4 regions of the Streptomyces sp. NBC_00483 genome follow, and region 1 is predicted to be linked to each of the others. Evidence: riboswitches for the same ligand, from Rfam matches in the RefSeq annotation. Region 1 holds a riboswitch; each other region holds the start of a gene.
What was found. A riboswitch is a leader RNA that binds a small molecule or an ion and turns the genes downstream of it on or off. The one in region 1 is predicted to bind cobalamin.

Region 1 (4,764 bases):
GCGGCCGCACCCTGTCGGGCGGTGTCGACGCGGCCGCCCTGCACGGCCCGAAGCGCTTCTTCGGCGCGGCCCGCAACACCGAGGAGGCCGGATCGCTGACCATCCTCGCCACCGCCCTCGTCGACACCGGTTCCCGCGCCGACGACTACTACTTCGAGGAGCTCAAGAGCACCGGCAACATGGAGCTGCGCCTGGACCGCGTCCTCGCGCAGCGCCGCGTCCACCCGGCCGTCGAGCTCACCCCCTCCGGCACCCGCCGCGAGGAACTCCTGCTCCCCGCGCCCGAGTTGGCCGTCGTCCGCGGACTGCGGCGCGCCCTGCAGAGCCGGGACCCGGCCGCTTCCTACGAGGCCCTGCTCGACAAGCTGCGCCAGACCCCGGACAACGCCACGTTCCTGCGCCAGGCGCAGTCCACGGTGCCCGCCGCCTGACCCCGGCCCGGATGCGTAATACTCGGCACATGAACGCGAGCATGACGCGCCGTGGAAGGGGTCCCTCGATCACCGTCCGGCGGGCCACCGCCAAGGACTCCCGGCGTCTCACCCGCCTCGTGCGCGGCTCCAGCGCCTACCGGGACCCCTACGCCTCCATGGTCGCGGGCTATCGGGTGGGTCCCGACTACGTAGAGGCGCATCACGTCTACGTAGCAGTGGATCCGGCCGACGAGCGGGTGCTCGGCTTCTACTCGCTGCTCACCGCGCCGCCCGAGCTGGACCTGATGTTCGTCGCGGACGAGGCGCAGGGCCGGGGCATCGGGCGGCTGCTGGTCGACCATATGCGGGAGCAGGCGCTGGCCGCGGGCCTCGACCACGTCCGCGTCGTCGCGCACCCGCCCGCCGAGGGCTTCTACCGCTCCATGGGCGCGCACCGCACCGGCACCGTGCTCGCACGCCCGCCGGCCGTCGCCTGGGACCGACCCGAACTCGAATTCCCCATTCCCCCGGCCGCCTGAGGGGTTCCGCCCTTGCCCGGTACGGCGCACACTCGTGGGCGTCGGAATGCGGCAAGGAGGCCACATTGGGCAGCAGTCAGGCACGCGCCGAGGCGTTCGACGTGATCGTGGAGATCCCGCAGGGCTCACGGAACAAATACGAGATGGACCACGACATCGGGCGGATCCGGCTCGACCGGATGCTGTTCACGTCGACGCAGTACCCCGCGGACTACGGCTACATCGAGGGCACTCTCGGCGGCGACGGCGATCCGCTGGACGCGCTCGTCCTGACCGGCGACGCGACGTTCCCCGGTTGCGTCGTCGAGTGCCGGGCGATCGGCATGTTCGTCATGAGCGACGAGAAGGGTCCGGACGAGAAGGTGCTGTGCGTTCCCGCGCACGATCCACGGCACGACGCGGTCCGGGACATCGAGGACATCCCCGAGTTCGACCGCCTGGAGATCACCCATTTCTTCGAGGTCTACAAGGATCTGGAGCCGGGCAAATCGGTCGACGGCTCCCACTGGGAGGGCCGGGAGAAGGCGTACAAGGAGATCGGGCGGGCCCGCGAACGCGCTTCCGGTCAGCCAAAAGGGAGGTAGTAGGGTGGTCGGGCCGTGGTGCTCGGGAAGACCGGTGACGGCCCTTCAGGGGCCCATTCCGGAGCGGCCCTCGCCACTGTGATCGGGTTCCGGACAGTGACGTCCGGAGCGCGCCGTTCCACCCTGTGCGCCACTGGCGGCCGTCGGCCACCGGGAAGGCCGGAGCGTCGGGCACGCCCGTAAGCCAGGAGACCGGCCGCGGCATCTCACGAAGTGATCCACGAGGTGCTGGAGCGTGATCGACGCATGACCCTGCCCGGGGACTCCCCGACCCCTGCCCTGAATTCCCCCTCCCCCGCCTTCCGTTGGCGCCGCGAGGACACGCTGCGCACCGCGGGCCTGATCGCGGTGATCGCCGCGCTGCACGTCGTCGCGTTCGGCGTGCTGTTCCTGCTCGTCGTGCCCGAGCACTACGAGGTCGGCAACAAGGCCTTCGGTATCGGCCTCGGCATCACGGCGTACACGCTCGGCATGCGGCACGCCTTCGACGCCGACCACATCGCGGCCATCGACAACACCACCCGCAAGCTGATGGCGGACGGCAAACGGCCCGTCTCGGTCGGCTTCTGGTTCGCTCTCGGCCACTCCAGCGTGGTGGTCGCCATGGCGGCGCTCGTCGCGGGTGGCGCCGCGCTCGCGGGCACCCTGCTGAACGACGAATCGCGGACCCACCAGGTGCTCGGCGTCGTCGGCACCACCGTCTCCGGTTCGTTCCTGTATCTCATCGCGGCGCTCAACCTCGTTGCCCTGATGGGCATTCTGAAGGTCTTCAAGGCGATGCGCGCGGGCTCCTACGACGAGCGGAAGCTCGAGGAGCACCTGGATTCCCGCGGGTTCATGAACCGGATCCTCGGCCGTTTCACCAAGTCCATCACCCGCCCCGGCCAGATGTTCCCGCTGGGCTTCCTCTTCGGCCTCGGCTTCGACACCGCGACCGAGGTGACGCTGATGGTGATGGCGGGCAGCGGCGCCGCCGCGGGCCTGCCGTGGTATGCGATCCTGTGCCTGCCGCTGCTGTTCGCCGCGGGCATGAGCCTGTTCGACACACTCGACGGCACGTTCATGAACTTCGCCTACCAGTGGGCGTTCTCCAACCCGGTGCGCAAGGTGTTCTACAACCTCACCATCACCGGTCTGTCGATCGCGGTCGCGTTCTTCATCGGGACGATCGAACTCGTCGGCGTCCTGCACGACAAGCTCGACCTGAGCGACGCGGTGACCGACTGGATCGCCGGTCTCGATCTCGACAACGTCGGGTACGTGATCGTGGGCCTGTTCGTGGTCGTGTGGGCGGCGGCGATCGCCTACTGGCGCCTGGCGCGGGTCGAGCAGCGGTGGTCGGCGCGGGTGGCCGACGGCGCGTAATTCGGTTGCCGGGGCGCGCGGCCCCTGCTGCACTGAATGCAGCGGGCAATCCCGCGCGCCCCGACCGTGAGGACCGATCCATGCGCTCTGCAGACATGTTCCTTCAGAAGGCCCCTGCCCTCTCCCCCAAGGACATGACTGCCAGTGCACACACTGAATCTGGGCATTCTCGCGCACGTCGACGCCGGTAAGACCAGCCTGACCGAGCGGCTCCTGCACACGGCCGGGGTGATCGACGAACTCGGCCGGGTCGACGACGGGAGCACCCGCACCGACTCCCTCGACCTGGAGCGCAGGCGCGGCATCACCATCAAGTCCGCCGTGGCGTCGTTCCCGCTCGGCGACACCAACATCAATCTGGTGGACACACCGGGCCACCCGGACTTCATCGCCGAGGTCGAGCGGGTGCTCGGGGTCCTCGACGGGGCGGTGCTCGTCGTCTCGGCCGTCGAGGGCGTGCAGGCGCAGACCCGCGTCCTGATGCGGACGCTGCGCCGACTGCGCATCCCCACGGTGGTGTTCGTGAACAAGGTCGACCGCGGCGGCGCCCGCGAGGCCGCGCTCCTCGACGACCTGCGGCACAAACTCACCCCTGCCGTGGTCCCGATGAACACGGTGCCGCACGGCCTCGGCGGCCGGGACGCGCTCTGCGTCCCCTACGTCGCCCAGGACGCGGAGCATCGCGCCCGCCTGGTCGACGTGCTCTCCGCCCGCGACGACGCGCTGCTGGAGGCGTACGTCAAGGACGAGGGGTCGGTCACGTACGGCCGACTGCGCGACGCGCTCGCCGAGCAGACGGCGCGCACCGAGGCGCATCCCGTGTACTTCGGCTCGGCGATGACCGGGGTGGGGATCGACACCCTCGTGGACGGCATCACGCGCCTGCTCCCTCCTGCCGAGGAACTGCCCCAACTACCGCTCTCCGCCCGCGTGTTCAAGGTGGAGCGCGGTCCGGCCGGCGAGAAGATCGCGTATGCCCGCGTGTTCACCGGGACGCTGCGGGTGCGCGAACGGCTCGCGTTGCCCGGCGGCGGGGAGGACCGGGTGACGTCGGTGCGCGTCTTCGCGGACGGGGCGGACACACCACGCACGGAGGCGGGCCCAGGAAAGGTGGCACGCCTGTGGGGACTCGGCGGGGTACGTGTCGGCGACGACCTCGGCGAGCCCCAAGTCCCCGTCAAGGAGCACCACTTCGCGCCGCCCACTCTGGAGACGGTGGTCGACCCGGACCGGCCGGGGCTGCGCGGCGCCCTGCTCGCCGCGCTCACCCAGCTCGCCGAGCAGGACCCGCTGATCGGCCTGCGCCAGGACGACATCCGCCAGGAGATCTTCCTGTCGCTCTACGGCGAGGTGCAGAAGGAGGTCGTGCAGTCCACGCTCGCCGAGGAGTTCGGGCTCGACGTGACGTTCCGGGAGTCGACGCCCCTGTGCGTCGAGCGGCCGACGGGCTCCGGCGCGGCGGTCGAGGTCATGAAGGACGACGGGAACCCGTTCCTGGCGACCATCGGACTGCGGGTCGACCCGGCGCCGATCGGCTCGGGCATCGCGTTCCGGCTCGGCATCGAGCTCGGTTCCCTCCCCCTGGCCTTCATCAAGGCCATCGAGGAGACCGTGCACAGGACGCTGCGCCAGGGGCTGCTCGGCTGGCAGGTCACCGACTGCACGGTGACGCTGACGCGCTCCGGCTACGCGCCGCGGCAGAGCCACGCGCACGCCGTCTTCGACAAGTCGATGTCGAGCACGGCGGGCGACTTCCGCGGACTGACCCCGCTGGTCCTGATGAGCGCACTCGCGCGCGCGGGCACGGCGGTGTGCGAGCCGATGCACCGCTTCCGCCTGGACATCCCGGCCGACCTGTACGGG
Region 2 (4,764 bases), 1.2 Mb from region 1:
CCTGGCGGCGCGACGGCTGGACGCTGCCGCCCGCGCTCGACATCGAGTACAACCCGTACGGCAAGGGCAAGCACCCCTGCTACGGGCTGCGGAAGTCGACGCTGGTGTCCTGGATCAGCTCCTTCAGCAACGAGATCGTCCGCAGCACCGGGCGCCGTCCGGTCATCTACACCAACGCGCGATGGTGGAAGCAGTGCACCGGCAACAGCCGGGCCTTCGCCGCCAACCACGCGTTGTGGCTCGCCCGGTACGACGAGCGCGCCGGCTCACTACCGGCAGGCTGGACCTACTGGACGTTCTGGCAGTACGCCGACAGCGGCCGGCTGCCGGGTGACCAGAATCTCTTCAACGGCTCGATGGCCCAGCTCAAGCGGTTCGCGAAGGGGTAGTCGAAAGGCCCGGCCGAAGGTCCCCGGAGCCCTTGGTTCCGGGGCCGTGGCGACCTCGAACCGGAACCGGCGGCGCCGCCTCGTGACAAGCCGAGCAGAGCCCCTCCGGATCGGGTCACCGGGGCGCCCGGCCCAGTTCATCTTCCGTTCACTCGGGCTCTTTACGTTCCAAAGAACCACTGACGTCCAACCGAAGCCTGGGTAAATGGAACACATCACGCTGCTCCTAGCGATCGTGATCGTTACCGCGCTGGTCTTTGATTTCACCAACGGTTTCCACGACACCGCCAACGCGATGGCGACGACCATCTCGACTGGCGCTCTCAAGCCGAAGACGGCGGTGGCCATGTCCGCCGTGCTGAACCTCGTCGGAGCGTTCCTCTCCGTCGAAGTCGCGAAGACGATCTCCGGCGGCATCATCAATGAGGACGGCCTCAAGACAGAGGTCATCTTCGCGGCGCTGGTAGGCGCCATCCTCTGGAATCTGCTGACCTGGCTGCTCGGCCTGCCGTCCAGCTCCTCGCACGCCCTGTTCGGTGGCCTCATCGGCGCCGCGGTCATGTCGATGGGCTGGTCCTCGGTCAACGGCGGCACGGTCGTCACCAAGGTGCTGCTGCCCGCGGTGGCCGCGCCGCTCGTCGCCGGCATCGCCTCGATGCTGGCCACCCGCCTCACGTACCGGATCAGCAAGAAGACCGACCAGAAGGCGACCGCCAAGGGCTACCGCGCCGGGCAGATCGCCTCCGCAGGTCTCGTCTCCCTCGCGCACGGCACGAACGACGCGCAGAAGACGATGGGCATCATCACCCTCGCCCTGATCACCGGCGGTGTGCTCGGGCACGACGCCGACCCGCCGCTGTGGGTCATCGTCTCGGCCGGTATGGCCATCGCGCTCGGCACCTATCTGGGCGGCTGGCGCATCATCCGCACCATGGGCAAGGGCCTCACCGAGCTCGCGCCGCAGCAGGGCTTCGCGGCGCAGACCAGTGCGGCGACCGCGATCCTCGCCTCCTCCCACCTGGGCTTCTCCCTCTCCACCACGCAGGTCTGTTCCGGCGGTGTGATGGGTGCGGGCCTCGGCCGCAAGGGCGGCGTCGTCCACTGGTCCACCGCCACCCGGATGTTCGTGGCGTGGGGTCTGACCCTGCCGGCCGCGGGCCTCGTGGGCGCGGGCGCCGAGTTCCTGACCAAGCAGGGCCCGTGGGGCATCGGCCTCACCGCCGCGCTGCTCGTGACCGGCTCGGCGATCATCTGGAAGCTGTCGCGCCGCAACTCCATCGACCACACCAACGTCACGGCGGACGAGCCGCACACCGCCCCCGCGCAGGAGGCCCCGGGTGTCGTGACGACCGCGATCGCCTCGGTCTCCCCGCCGCCGGTGGGCACGGTCGAGACGGTCGAGCCGGAGGCGAAAATACCCGCCCAGCCGAAGGCCGGTGCGGTGAGCGACCCCGCGCGCCCCGCCGGCGTCACGCTGTAGCGCAGAAGGAAGCAGGACAGGAATGAAGATCGACTGGGCGGCCCTCGGCTCCGTCTTCGGTGTCTCTCTCGTCATCACCGTGGCCCTCGTCGGCCTGTTCACCCTCGGCATCGTGGGCCTCTCCAAGCGGGAGTCGGCGGCGCGTGACGGTGGCTCGGCGGCGGTCGCGACGTCCGGGGCGTATGCCTGCTTCGCACTGTGCGCGGCGGCCGTGGCCTACGGGATCTATCTGATCGTGGCCTGATACGCAGTCATACGTGAGCGGGGTGCGGGACGCGACGTCCCGCACCCCGCTTGCGTGATCAACAGCAAGTTGACGTGCCAACTCGGAGCGTGGTGGACTTCCCCCGCCATATACGGCAGCAGTTGAGGAAGCCGGTGCGAATCCGGCGCGGTCCCGCCACTGTGAACCCCCTTCTTCAAAGGGGTGAGCCAGGAACTCTTGCTGCCGGTCTCGTCGAACCAGGGCGTGGACACCCTGAGTGAGGACACCTACCGCCATGCTCGCCCCGCGCGGCACTTGGCGGCACGAGCGCGTGTATGCGTGCGGTGCCGCCGCCGGAATCTTCACCGACCTTCTTCTCGGCGATCCGCGCCGTGGGCACCCCGTCGCCGGATTCGGACGCGCCGCCGCGGCCGTCGAGCGCGGGCTCTGGCGGGACCACCGTGGCGTGGGCGCCCTGCACACCGTGGTGTGTGCCGGTGGCGCCGCCGGTGTCGCGGCCCTCGCGTCCCGTCTCGTACGTCGCTCCCCCGTCGCCTCCGTCGCGTTGACGGCCGCAGCCACCTGGGCCGTCGTCGGCGGCACCTCGCTGGGCCGGGAGGCACGCGGCGTAGGGGCCGCCCTTGAGGCCGGGGACGTGGAGCGCGCGCGGGAGCTGCTGCCCCGACTGTGCGGCCGTGATCCGCAGGGGCTCGACGCCGACGGGATCGCCCGCGGCGTCGTCGAATCCGTCGCCGAGAACACCTCCGACGCCGTCGTGGGCGCGCTCGTGTGGGGCGCGCTCGGCGGGGTGCCGGGCCTGGTCGCCTTCCGCGCCGTGAACACGCTCGACGCGATGGTCGGGCACAAGTCCGTGAAGTACCGGCGGTTCGGCTGGGCCTCGGCCCGCCTCGACGACGTGGCCGGCTGGCCGGGGGCACGCCTCACCGGCGCCCTCGCGGTCCTCGCCGGTGGCCGCCCCCGGCAGGCGCTGGACGCGTGGCGGGCTGACGCGCGGCGCCACCCCAGTCCGAACGCCGGCGTCGTCGAGTCCTCCTTCGCGGGGGCGCTCGGGGTGCGGCTCGGCGGGACCTTGGCGTACGGCGGCCGGGTCGAGCACCGGCCGGTGCTGAACGCGCCGGGGCGCGCGGTCGAGGTGCGTGATGTGGATCGGGCCGTGCGCTTGTCGCGGCGGGTGTCTCTGTTGGCGTTGGGAGTCTGTGTGGGTGCGCGAGTCTTTGTGGGTGCGCGACGGATACGAGCGCGGGGGCGGCGATGACGGGCGGAGGGCTGCTCGTCGCGGGGACCACCTCCGACGCGGGCAAGAGTGTCGTCACCGCCGGGATCTGCCGGTGGCTGGCGCGCCAGGGCGTGAAGGTCGCGCCGTTCAAGGGGCAGAACATGTCCCTGAACTCGTTCGTGACCAGGGAGGGCGCCGAGATCGGCCGGGCGCAGGCCATGCAGGCTCAGGCCGCGCGGGCCGAGCCGAGCGCGCTGATGAATCCGGTGCTGCTCAAGCCCGGCAGTGACCGCAGCAGCCAGGTCGTGCTCATGGGGAAGCCTGTGGGCGAGCTGAGTGCGCGCGGGTTCTTCGGGGGGTCTGGGGGGTCGTCCCCCGGGGAAAGGCTGCACGGGGGGCGGCAGGCGGCGCTGCTCGACACCGTGGTGGGGTGCCTGGAGGAGCTGCGGGCCACCCATGACGCCGTGATCTGTGAGGGCGCCGGGTCGCCCGCCGAGATCAATCTGCGGCGGACCGACATCGTGAACATGGGGCTTGCGCGGGCGGCGCGGCTGCCGGTGCTTGTCGTGGGGGACATCGACCGGGGCGGGGTGTTCGCGTCCTTCTTCGGGACGACTGCGCTGCTGGCGCCTGAGGACCAGGAGCTCCTTGCCGGGTATCTGGTGAACAAGTTCCGGGGTGACGTGAGCCTGCTGGAGCCGGGGCTCGACATGCTCAAGTCCCTTACGGGGCGCGACACTTACGGCGTGCTTCCGTTCCAGCACGGGCTCGGGATCGACGAGGAGGACGGGCTCCGGGTGTCCCTGCGGGGGGCCGTACGGGAGTCGGTCGTGGCGCCGCCCGTGGGCGAGGACGTGCTGCGGGTCGCCGTGTGTGCGGTGCCGCTGATGTCGAACTTCACCGATGTGGACGCGCTGGCCGCCGAGCCCGGTGTCGTCGTGCGGTTCGTGGACCGGGCCGAGGAGCTCGTCGACGCGGATCTGGTCGTGGTGCCGGGGACGCGGGGGACGGTGCGGGCGCTGGAGTGGTTGCGCGAGCGCGGGCTTGCGGACGCGCTTGCGCGGCGGGCCGCCGAGGGGCGTCCGGTGCTCGGTATTTGCGGTGGGTTCCAGGTGCTCGGCGAAACGATCGAGGACGAGGTCGAGTCGCGGGCCGGCGTCGTGGACGGGCTCGGGCTGCTTCCCGTACGGGTGCGGTTCGAGGCCGAGAAGACGCTTGCGCGGCCGGTCGGGGAGGCGCTCGGGGAGTACGTCGAGGGGTACGAGATCCATCACGGGGTCGCCGATGTGCGGGGCGGCGAGGTGTTCTTGGACGGGTGCCGGGTTGGTTCCGTGTGGGGGACGCATTGGCACGGGTCGCTTGAGGCGGACGGGTTTCGGCGGGCGTTCCTTCGGGAGGTCGCGGCGGGGGCCGGTCGACGGTTCGTTCCGGCGGCGGATACGTCGTTCGAGGC
Region 3 (4,764 bases), 7.2 Mb from region 1:
GTCCACGGCTGGTTCACGTACATCGTCGGGTACGGGCCGCGCAGATACGGCGCGATGCCCGGGTACGTGCCCAGGAAGTCCAGGCCCTCCAAGTCCTGCCCCGTGTAAAGGGGTTGGACAGTGATGCCCTCGGGCGTCTCCCACAGTAGGTCGTCGCCGCCTGCCCCCTTCTTCAGCGCCGTACGCCACTCGTCGGCGCTCCCGGCGCCCGGGGCCGGGGTTCCCAGGTCGATCGCCGAGAAGTCGGGGATGTTCGGGCCGGTCATCAGGACACTCCCATGCGGTCGAGCGTGGCGGTGAGCACGGCCACGGCGTCACAGCCGGCGAAGACGTAGGTGTCGACCCCCGCGTACGTTCCCGGGCGGCCCGCGAGGAACACCTGGCCGGCGCCCGCCCCGCGCAGGGCCCGCGCGGTGGCCTCGGCCTCCTCCTCGTACACGGTGTCGCTGGAGCACAGGCACGCCTCCAGCGCCCCGCTCTCCTCGAACGTGCCGTCCGTGACCGGTTCGATGCCGCCCGCCTGGAAGAGGTTGGCGGCGAAGCCGACGCGGGCGGTGTGTGCGGCGGCCGGGCCGAGCGCGGCCAGGTAGACGCGGGGGCGGGCGCCGGTCGCGGCGAGATGCGCGTCGGAACGGGCCCGCAGCGCCTCGAACGCCTCGTCGCGGCGTACGCGCGGCAGGCCGCCGGACGGCGGGGCCGGGGCCGGCTCACGCACGACGGTCTTCTCGGCGAGGCTCGGGAACTCGCTGACCCCGGTGACCGGTTCGCGGCGCGTGGCCAGCTTCTTGCTCCGCGCCTCCCAGGTCGCGGCCAGCCGCTCGCGGACCAGGCCCGAGCGCAGCGCCGCTGCCTGCCCGCCGGCCTTCTCGATCTCCTGGAAGAACTCCCAGCCCGCATGGGCGAGTTCGTCGGTCAGGCGCTCCACATACCAGGAGCCGCCCGCGGGGTCGACGACCCGCGCGAGGTGGGACTCCTCGATGAGGATGGTGGAGGTGTTGCGGGCGATACGGCGGGCGAAAGCGTCCGGCAGACCCAGCGCGTGATCGAACGGCAGCACGGTCACGGAGTCGGCCCCGCCCGCCCCGGCCGCCAGCGACGCGACGGTGGTCCGCAGCATGTTCACCCACGGGTCGCGCCGGCTCATCATCACCGGTGACGTCACCGCGTGCTGGAGCTGCGCACCCGAGGCGGTCGCCCCGCAGGCCTCCGCGACCCGCGCCCACAGGCGGCGCGCGGCACGGAACTTGGCGATGGTCAGGAACTGGTCGGCACTCGCCGCGTACCGGAACTCCAGCTGCCCCAGGGCCTGTTGGACGCTCAGTCCGGCGTCCGTCAGAGCCCGCAGGTAGGCGACGCCGGTCGCGAGGGACGCGCCGAGCTCCTGGGCGGCCGACCCACCGGCCTCGTGGTACGGCAGCGCGTCCACGGTCAGCGCCCGCAGGCCCGGGTACTCGTCGGTGCACAGCCGGGCCAGCGCGACGGCGGGCGCCGCGTCACCGGACTCGCCCGTACGCGCCTCGTGCCCCAGCGGGTCGGCGCCGAGGTTGCCCCGGGCGGCGTCGTGGGCGATGCCACATGTGTCGTAGAGCCGCAGCAGATCCCGCGCGGCGGCGTCGTACTCCGCTCCCGCGTCGAGTACGACGGGCGCCAGATCGAGGTGGACACCGTCGAGCGCGGACGCGAGCGCGGAGACGGGGAAGCGGGCCGATTCGCCCACGGCCAGCCACAGTGACGTGACGCCGTTCTCCAGATCGGCCAGGACCGCACCGGAGTCGGCGACCGTGTGCCGCTGCCGTACGTCCCAGCCGCCGGCCGCGTTGCCCTCGGCGCGCCCGCCGCGTACGAACGGCGCGAAGCCGGGCAGGCCGGGGTCGGGCGCGTTGCTGTCGGCTGTGTACAGGGGCGGGACGCGCAGCCCGTCCTCGAGCGCGGTGGACAGGGCGTACTCCGCCTCGGAGTCCGAGACTTCCTTGCCGGACTTGCGCAGAACACCCGCCACCAGGTGCTGCCATTGCTCAAGGGTCGCGTCAGGAAACTCGGCTGCCAGGGAGAGCCCGTCGTCAGGCAGGACCGTCATGCCCGGATGCTAGGTCAGTCGGCTGCTGAACAGGGCGGGGCGCGAGTGTGACCTTGTTTACCTTGTCCTGAACGCGTCGCCGTCGTATCGGCTGGGAACAACAGGTCCCTTCGGCTGGGAACAGCAGGTCCCTGTTCGCCGACCGGCACCCACGCGAGCGAGTCGTTCGCGCCCCATCTTGGCCATGCACGCGACACGCGGTACGGTCCCAGGGTTATCGACGACAGCACGACGGAAGCCGGTGAGATTCCGGCACGGTCGCGCCACTGTATGCGGGGGCCTTCGGGCCGCTCCGTGAGTCAGACCCGGGCTGTCGTCCCTTGCACCACCGATATGGGACGCGAACTCCCGAAGGAGGCCTTGCGCGATGGCGCAACACGTCGCCCAGCCGACTGCCACCACCCCCGCCATTCCGGCCAAGCTGCCGCTGAAGGTGATCGCCCCCTGGGCTGCCTTCTTCGGCATCCTGATGCTCGTCCTGCTCTACTTCGTCGGCGCCGAACAGGGCGCCACCTCCGTGTTCAGCGGTGCGGGGGTTCATGAATGGGTGCACGACGCCCGACACCTGCTCGGCTTCCCCTGCCACTGACCCAGAGGGATCCGACGCGCTCATGAACTCAACAACCGTACGCAACCTGCTCGTTCGCGGCATGCTCGCGGGCCTCGCAGCGGGTGTGCTCGCCCTGGTGATCGCCTACTGGCTCGGCGAGCCCAATGTGGACAGCGCCATCGGCTTCGAAGGGGCCCACGCGGGGCACTCCCACGGCGACGAGGTCGAACTCGTCTCCCGGAGCCTGCAGTCCACGGCCGGCCTCGCCACCGGAGTCCTCGTCTACGGGGTCTCGTTCGGCGGCATCGCCGCACTCGCCTACTGCTTCGCCCTCGGGCGCGTCGGCCGCTTCGGCCCGCGCGCCACGGCGCTGCTCCTGTCGGGCTGCGCCCTGCTCGCCGTGTACGTCGTGCCGTTCCTGAAATACCCGGCCAACCCGCCCGCCGTCGGCAACGGCGACACCATCGGCAAGCGCACCACCCTGTACTTCCTGATGATGGTGCTCAGCGTGCTCCTCGCCGTCGCCGCGACGATCCTCGGCAAGCGGCTCGCGCCGAGGATCGGCACCTGGTACGCCACCGTCGTGGCGGTCCTCGGCTTCGCCGTGGTGATCGGTCTCGCGTACGCGTTCCTGCCCGTGATCAACGAGGTGCCGGCCCACTTCCCCGCGGCACTGCTGTGGCGCTTCCGGCTGTCCGCGCTCGCCATGCAGATCGTGATGTGGGGCGGATTCGGCCTGCTCTTCGGCGAGTTGGCCGAACGCCTGCTGAACCCGAAGCCGAAGCCGACAACGGCTCCGCCCGCACAGGCGTCGGTGCCCTCGGGTAACTGACCTGCCCCCGAGGCACACGAGAGGGCCCCCGGCACCGACCGGGGGCCCTCTCGCGTTTCACGGACACCACCGATGGGTCGAAGAATCACCCGCGACCGGGCGCTCTGGAGTGAGTCGTATTCAGTGACGACTGGGCCAGGTCTTGTGGGCGCGAGCAGTGTCAGTGCCGGGACGTAGCCTCGGGGTCTCTGTTCGTTCGTGCGTCTTCTGCGTGTGATCGCAGGGGGCGATGTTCCGCAAGGGGTCTGAGCATGGGTTCTGACGTGTCGGTCGACGGGCGCGCCGACTTCGATTTTCTCTTCGGCCGCTGGCGGGTGCGCAACCGCAAGCTGGTGGACGTCGCCGACCTGGCGTGTGAGGAGTGGGTCGAGTTCGATGCGACGTCGGCGATCGAGCCGATCCTGGGTGGGTTGGGGCATGTCGATCGGATATGGACCGACAGCTTCGAGGGGTTCACGCTGCGCCAGTTCGATCCGGAAGCCAAGATCTGGCGGATCTGGTGGGCCTCCAGCACCCGGCCCGGCCATCTCGACCCGGCCATGGAGGGGGCCTTCAGCGACGGCTTGGGTCGTTTCTACTGTGACGACGTTCTGGGCGGTCATGCCGTGAAGGTCCGCTTCGACTGGACCAACTCCTCACCCGACGCGGCCCGGTGGGAGCAGGCGTTCTCCTACGACGGCGGAGCCACCTGGCGCACCAACTGGACCATGGACCTCAGCCGGATCGCGTAGCTGCGGTAGCAGTGGGCGATGGAGTCACGGGGGCCGAGGGGGATTTGGGGAAGCTGGTGGCAGACCCATTGCCCTTGGTCGCTACGGCAGTTACGGTCCAGTCGTATATGACATATGAGATTCCATTTGGGGGCTCGACCTTGCCTGCTTTCAGTCCGGCCACCTTGCCGTCGCGGACCGCGCACGTACTCGAGGCCATCAAGGCGGCGATCCTGAATGGGGAGTTCAAGCCGGGAACCGCGCTGGTGGAGAACGTGCTGGCGGGGGAGTTCGGTGTGTCGAAGACGCCCGTGCGTGAGGCGTTGAAGGCGCTGGAGGGCTCGGGGCTCGTCGTCATCCGGCCGTTCGCCGGCACCACGGTGCGGGAGCTGAGCGAGCAGGACGCGATGGCGGTCTACGACATGCGCCTGCTCCTGGAGCCGGAAGCGGTGCGGCGCAGCGTCGTCGCGGGCAGTGACTTCTCCGGCGCGGCACAGGCGTTGGAGCGCGCGGCGCTTGCCGAGGACGCCTCGACCCGCTCCACCGCCAACAGGGACTTCCACCGCGGTCTCTACGCCGGGTGCGGCAACCCGCT
Region 4 (4,764 bases), 930 kb from region 1:
TTGACGGGGCGGTCGGAGAGCGACTGGGCGTACGTCGTCCAGCGCACGGTCATCGGCTCGGGCCGGGAGATGTCGCCCGCGAGGACCGGCGGGCGGACGTAGCGGGTGCCGTAGGACTGGACCCAGCCGTGCTGGGTCGCCAGGTAGCCGTTGAGCTGCTCGGCGAAGTACTGGACCATGTCATTGCGCTCGGGCTCGCCGTGCACGAGCACGTCGATGCCGGCCTTCTCCTGGAAGGAGACGACCTCACGGATCTCGTTCCTGATGCGGTCCTCGTACCCTGTGGTGTCGATGCGACCGGCCCTCAAGTCGGCGCGGGCGGAGCGGAGTTCGCCGGTCTGCGGGAACGAGCCGATGGTCGTGGTCGGCAGCAGCGGCAGGTTCAGGAGGGCGCGCTGGGCGGCGGTCCGCTCGGCGTACGGCTGCGAGCGGCGCCCGTCGTCCTCGGTGACGGCGGCGGCGCGGCTCCGCACCGCCGGATCGCGCGTGATGGGCGAGGTGGCGCGGGAGTTCAACGCGGCACGGTTGGCCGCGAGTTCGGCCGCGACCACGCCGGTTCCCCGGGTCAGGCCCTTGGCGAGAGTGGCGACCTCGGTGGTCTTCTGGCGGGCGAAGGCGAGCCAGCGCCGGATCTGCGGCTCGATGTCCCGCTCCACGGACGCGTCCAGGGGGACGTGCAGCAGCGAGCAGGAAGCGGCCACGTCGACGCGCTCGGCGAGCCCGAGCAGGGTGCCGAGCGTGGCGAGGGACCGCTCCAGGTCGTTGACCCAGACGTTGCGGCCGTCCACCACACCGGCGACGAGACGCTTGCCGGGCAGGCCGCCGACGGCGGCGAGTTCGTCGAGGTTGGCGGCGGCGGAGCCGGTGAAGTCGAGGGCGAGGCCGTCGACGGGGGCCTTGGCGAGCACCGGCAGGGCCTCGCCGAGCCGGTCGAAGTACGAGGCGACCAGGAGCTTCGGTCGGTCGAGGAGGGCGCCGAGGTCACGGTAGGCGCGGGCGGCGGCGTTCAACTCGGCCGGGGTGCGGTCCTGCACCAGCGCGGGCTCGTCGAGCTGCACCCAGGCGGCCCCCGAGGTGCGCAGGTCGGTGAGAACCTCGGCGTAGACGGGCAGCAGCCGGTCCAGCAGGGTGAGCGGATCGAAGTCGTCGGCCACGCCCGGAGCGGGCTTCGACAGCAGGAGATAGGTGACCGGTCCGACCAGCACAGGACGGCCGTCCAGACCGAGAGCGAGGGCTTCTCGCAGCTCTGCGACCTGCTTGCCGGAATCGGCGGAGAACACTGTGTCCGGCCCCAACTCCGGGACCAAATAGTGGTAGTTGGTGTCGAACCACTTGGTCATCTCCAGCGGAGCGGCATCCTGGGTGCCGCGGGCCATGGCGAAATACCCGTCCAGGGCGTCCGCCGCGACGGCGGCCCGGTGGCGCTCGGGCACCGCCCCGACCATCACGGTCGTGTCCAGGACGTGGTCGTAGTACGAGAAGTCGCCGGTCGGCACCTCGTCGATGCCGGACGCGGCCAGGTCCTGCCAGGCGGTGCGGCGCAGTTCGGCGGCGGTGGAGTGGAGGGCGTCGGCGTCGACGCGGCCCTTCCAGTAGCCCTCGATCGCCTTCTTCAGTTCCCGGTTCGGGCCCTGGCGGGGGTAGCCGTACACGGTGGCCCGTGCGGCTGCGGTCTTTGTGGTCGCGGTCCTGGTGGTCACGGAAATCTCCTTCGAGAGACGTATCCCTGAGATCCCGGAGGACTTCTGCGGCATGAAGGAGTGACACCACCGTGGCGGCGACCGCGCGCCGCGAGGCACGGGCTTTCGCCGGTATGTGTACGCCGACCCGCCCTCGAGGTCACCGAGATCTCCGCGCACGAGTCGTCCGTGCGCGGGCAGTCGGCAGGTCTTCGGACTCGCGGGCACGCCCACCCGAAAGGGCGGACACCTAGTGACCGTCGCTTCCCAAACCCCTCTTCCGGAGTCCAGTGCGTATGACGGCGGTCGTTCCCACTCACCGCTGCGGGGCAGTCCCGGATTCCCACCGGGTTCCCTCTTGCGACGCCCCGTCTGGCGGGCGGGGCGAACCAGCTGCGTCGTTCACCCTACGGGTCCGCGCCCGGCAGGCGCTACAACGTCCGGCCCGTCGGCCGCTCCGCGCCGGATGGCATGATGACCGTGAACACGGGCGACGGCGGCCCGAGGAAACCGGTGCGAATCCGGTGCGGTACCGCCACTGTGATCGGCGAGCGGATCCCGGAGAGCCACTGCCCCGCGAGGGCGGGAAGGCCGGGACGAGCACGGACCCGAGAGCCAGGAGACTCACGCCGTCGCCACCTCGAAGCAACCCGGGGCGGAACTCCCCGGCGAGAGGGAGGAAACGGCATGCCCGAACGGCTCGCCGAAGTACCGGCACCCGCGGCGGACCGGGCGGTTCCGTGCCGCGTGGTGGTGTGCCGCGACTGCTGTTGCGGCACGGTCAAGGTCACAGGGGATCACGCGGCGCAGACGGCGCGACTGCGCCAGATTGCCCCGACGCGGATCTCCGAGTGCCTGGACGTCTGCGAACAGGCCAACGTGATCGTCGTACAGCCCTCCGCCGCCGGGCGGGCGGCCGGAGCGCGGCCGGTGTGGCACGGTCTGGTCAACGACCGTGACGCCACCGAGGACATAGCGGACTGGGTGCGGGCCGGCGGACCGGGTGTGGCGCCCCGCCCCGAGATCCTGGACCTCTACCTCATCGACGCGCCGGGCAGGGCCAAGACCTCATGAAGTCGACCGACGTGACGCCGGAACAGGTCACCGAGGCGCTGCGCGACGTGTCGAGAATCGGCGGATTCTTCGCCCTCGACACGGACTGGAGACGGCCGTCCGACGCACGGCTCGCGCGCGCCAGTTTCGGCGAACGCGCCCAGGCGGTCAACGACCGCTACAACACGCCCGAACCCCGCATCGGCGTCTCCATCGCACACCTGGGTCTTGCGGCCCGCCTTTGGTCACCGGTCCTCGCCTGCACGCTCGTCCACGGGATCGTGCCGACGATGACCACGGTGGAGTGGTCGGGCGAGGGCTCGGCTCTCCGGCTGCCCCGGCCCGAGGGCCGACGCGCGGCAGAGTTCCCGTCACTCGCCGACGCGGTCCACTCGGAGGTGGACGGCGTCCTGGCGGCGGTCGAGAGCGGCTTCACCACCAAGGTGGCGCCGCGCCTGCTGGCCGGCAATTCCGCGTCGGCGCTCGTCGGATCGGCGGCGCAACTACTCAGGTCCCGGCCCGAGTTGCGCACGGATCTCACCCGCCTGACGCACGAACTGCTGGAGACGGGCCGACTGCGGGGCACGGGCCGGATCACCGGAGCCGATCTCGCGTTCCGGCGGCGCAGCTGCTGCCTCTTCTACCGCGCTCCTGGCGGCGGCAAGTGCGGAGACTGCTGTTTGGCGCGCTGACGGGACGGCGATGGTGCGCTGATGGTGCGGCGATGACGACAAGACACACAAGACACATCAGCGCCGGGGGGACCGACATCCACCAACTCCTCGCTCTGTCTGATGTCCTGTCTGATGTTCTGCCTCCAGTACCTCCAGTAGCCGACGTCCTCGCACGCGAAAGAGAGCCGCGCCTCATGTTGATCACCGCCGCGCAAGTACTGGCCGGACCCGATCGTGACGCTGTCGCCGACGGCGCGGTGCTCGTACGCGAGGGCGTCATCGCCTGCGCCGGCCCGCGCGAAGAGGTCGAGCGCCAGGCGCGGCCCGACGATCCTCGGCTCGCCTTTCCTGCCGGGACCGTGCTCCCGGGCCTGATCGATGCCCACGTGCACCTCTGCTTCGACGCGGGCCCCGACCCCGTCGCCACGCTCCAGGAACAGGGCGACGAGGCGCTGTTCGCCGCCATGACCGGTCGAGCGCAGCAGCTGCTGAACGTCGGCGTCACGACGGTCCGTGATCTCGGTGACCGGGGCGGCCTCGCGGTGCGTCTCGCCCGGGGCATCAGGGAGGGCTCGGTCGTCGGCCCGCGTGTCGTCCCGGCGACGGTGCCCGTCACTCCGCCCGGTGGCCATTGCTGGTTCCTCGGCGGTGAGGTCTCCGGCCCCGATGAGATCCGGCGTCTGGTGCGGCGCAACGTGGAGGCGGGCGCCCAGGTCATCAAGGTCATGGAGACGGGCGGCGGGCTCACCAAAGGTGGGGCCAAGAGCTGGGAAACCCAGTTCTCCGAGGAGGAGTTGGCGGCGCTCGTCGACGAGGCACACCGCGCCGGACTGCCGGTCGCCGCGCACGCGCACGGCGCGGACGGTATCGCCGCAGCGGCCGCGGCGGGGGTCGACAGCATCGAGCACTGCACGTGGATGACGGCCGACGGATTCGAGGTCCGCCAGGACGTGCTCGACCAGATCGTCCAGCGGAACATCTACGTCTGCCCCACGGTCAGCCCGAACTGGCGGATGCTGCCGAAGTTCTTCGGCGCCGAGCGCGCCGAGGCCATGTTCGGCGCGGTGCGTCGGATGGCCGAGGCCGGTGCGCGGCTGATCGCGGGCACCGACGCGGGCGTCCAGCGCGCCGGGTTCGACGGCCTGCCCGCCAGCCTCACGTTCTACGAGCACCTGGGCCTGCCCAACGACCGCATCCTCGCGATGGCCACGACGGAAGCCGCTCGCGCGCTGGGCCTGAACGAGACGACCGGCCAGCTCACTCCCGGCTACAGCGCGGACATCCTCGTGGTGGCGGGCGACCCGCTCGCAGAGCTTGGGGCGCTGCGGTCCGTGGAGACGGTGATCGCGGCGGGCCGA

Region 2: another riboswitch for cobalamin. It lies ahead of OHA73_RS12385 (cobalamin biosynthesis protein); the one in region 1 lies ahead of OHA73_RS06895 (HoxN/HupN/NixA family nickel/cobalt transporter).
Region 3: another riboswitch for cobalamin. It lies ahead of OHA73_RS39305 (CbtB domain-containing protein); the one in region 1 lies ahead of OHA73_RS06895 (HoxN/HupN/NixA family nickel/cobalt transporter).
Region 4: another riboswitch for cobalamin. It lies ahead of OHA73_RS02815 ((2Fe-2S) ferredoxin domain-containing protein); the one in region 1 lies ahead of OHA73_RS06895 (HoxN/HupN/NixA family nickel/cobalt transporter).

What each region holds. Positions count from the first base shown of each region.
Region 1 covers NZ_CP107880.1:1,599,849-1,604,612, forward strand. Annotated here, with positions in the region: gene rho (transcription termination factor Rho) at 1-431, shown strand, start outside; gene OHA73_RS06885 (GNAT family N-acetyltransferase) at 461-952, shown strand; gene OHA73_RS06890 (inorganic diphosphatase) at 1,018-1,536, shown strand; cobalamin riboswitch at 1,536-1,751, shown strand; gene OHA73_RS06895 (HoxN/HupN/NixA family nickel/cobalt transporter) at 1,783-2,901, shown strand; gene OHA73_RS06900 (translation factor GTPase family protein) at 3,046-4,764, shown strand, end outside.
Region 2 covers NZ_CP107880.1:2,809,844-2,814,607, forward strand. Annotated here, with positions in the region: gene OHA73_RS12370 (lysozyme) at 1-389, shown strand, start outside; gene OHA73_RS12375 (inorganic phosphate transporter) at 595-1,869, shown strand; gene OHA73_RS12380 (hypothetical protein) at 1,892-2,113, shown strand; cobalamin riboswitch at 2,191-2,332, shown strand; gene OHA73_RS12385 (cobalamin biosynthesis protein) at 2,370-3,350, shown strand; gene OHA73_RS12390 (cobyric acid synthase) at 3,347-4,764, shown strand, end outside.
Region 3 covers NZ_CP107880.1:8,786,740-8,791,503, forward strand. Annotated here, with positions in the region: gene scpA (methylmalonyl-CoA mutase) at 1-266, opposite strand, end outside; gene OHA73_RS39300 (methylmalonyl-CoA mutase family protein) at 266-2,077, opposite strand; cobalamin riboswitch at 2,285-2,406, shown strand; gene OHA73_RS39305 (CbtB domain-containing protein) at 2,445-2,666, shown strand; gene OHA73_RS39310 (CbtA family protein) at 2,689-3,459, shown strand; gene OHA73_RS39315 (hypothetical protein) at 3,711-4,190, shown strand; gene OHA73_RS39320 (GntR family transcriptional regulator) at 4,298-4,764, shown strand, end outside.
Region 4 covers NZ_CP107880.1:673,622-678,385, reverse strand. Annotated here, with positions in the region: gene metE (5-methyltetrahydropteroyltriglutamate--homocysteine S-methyltransferase) at 1-1,700, opposite strand, end outside; cobalamin riboswitch at 1,878-2,075, opposite strand; cobalamin riboswitch at 2,183-2,305, shown strand; gene OHA73_RS02815 ((2Fe-2S) ferredoxin domain-containing protein) at 2,367-2,753, shown strand; gene OHA73_RS02810 ((2Fe-2S)-binding protein) at 2,750-3,424, shown strand; gene OHA73_RS02805 (amidohydrolase family protein) at 3,601-4,764, shown strand, end outside.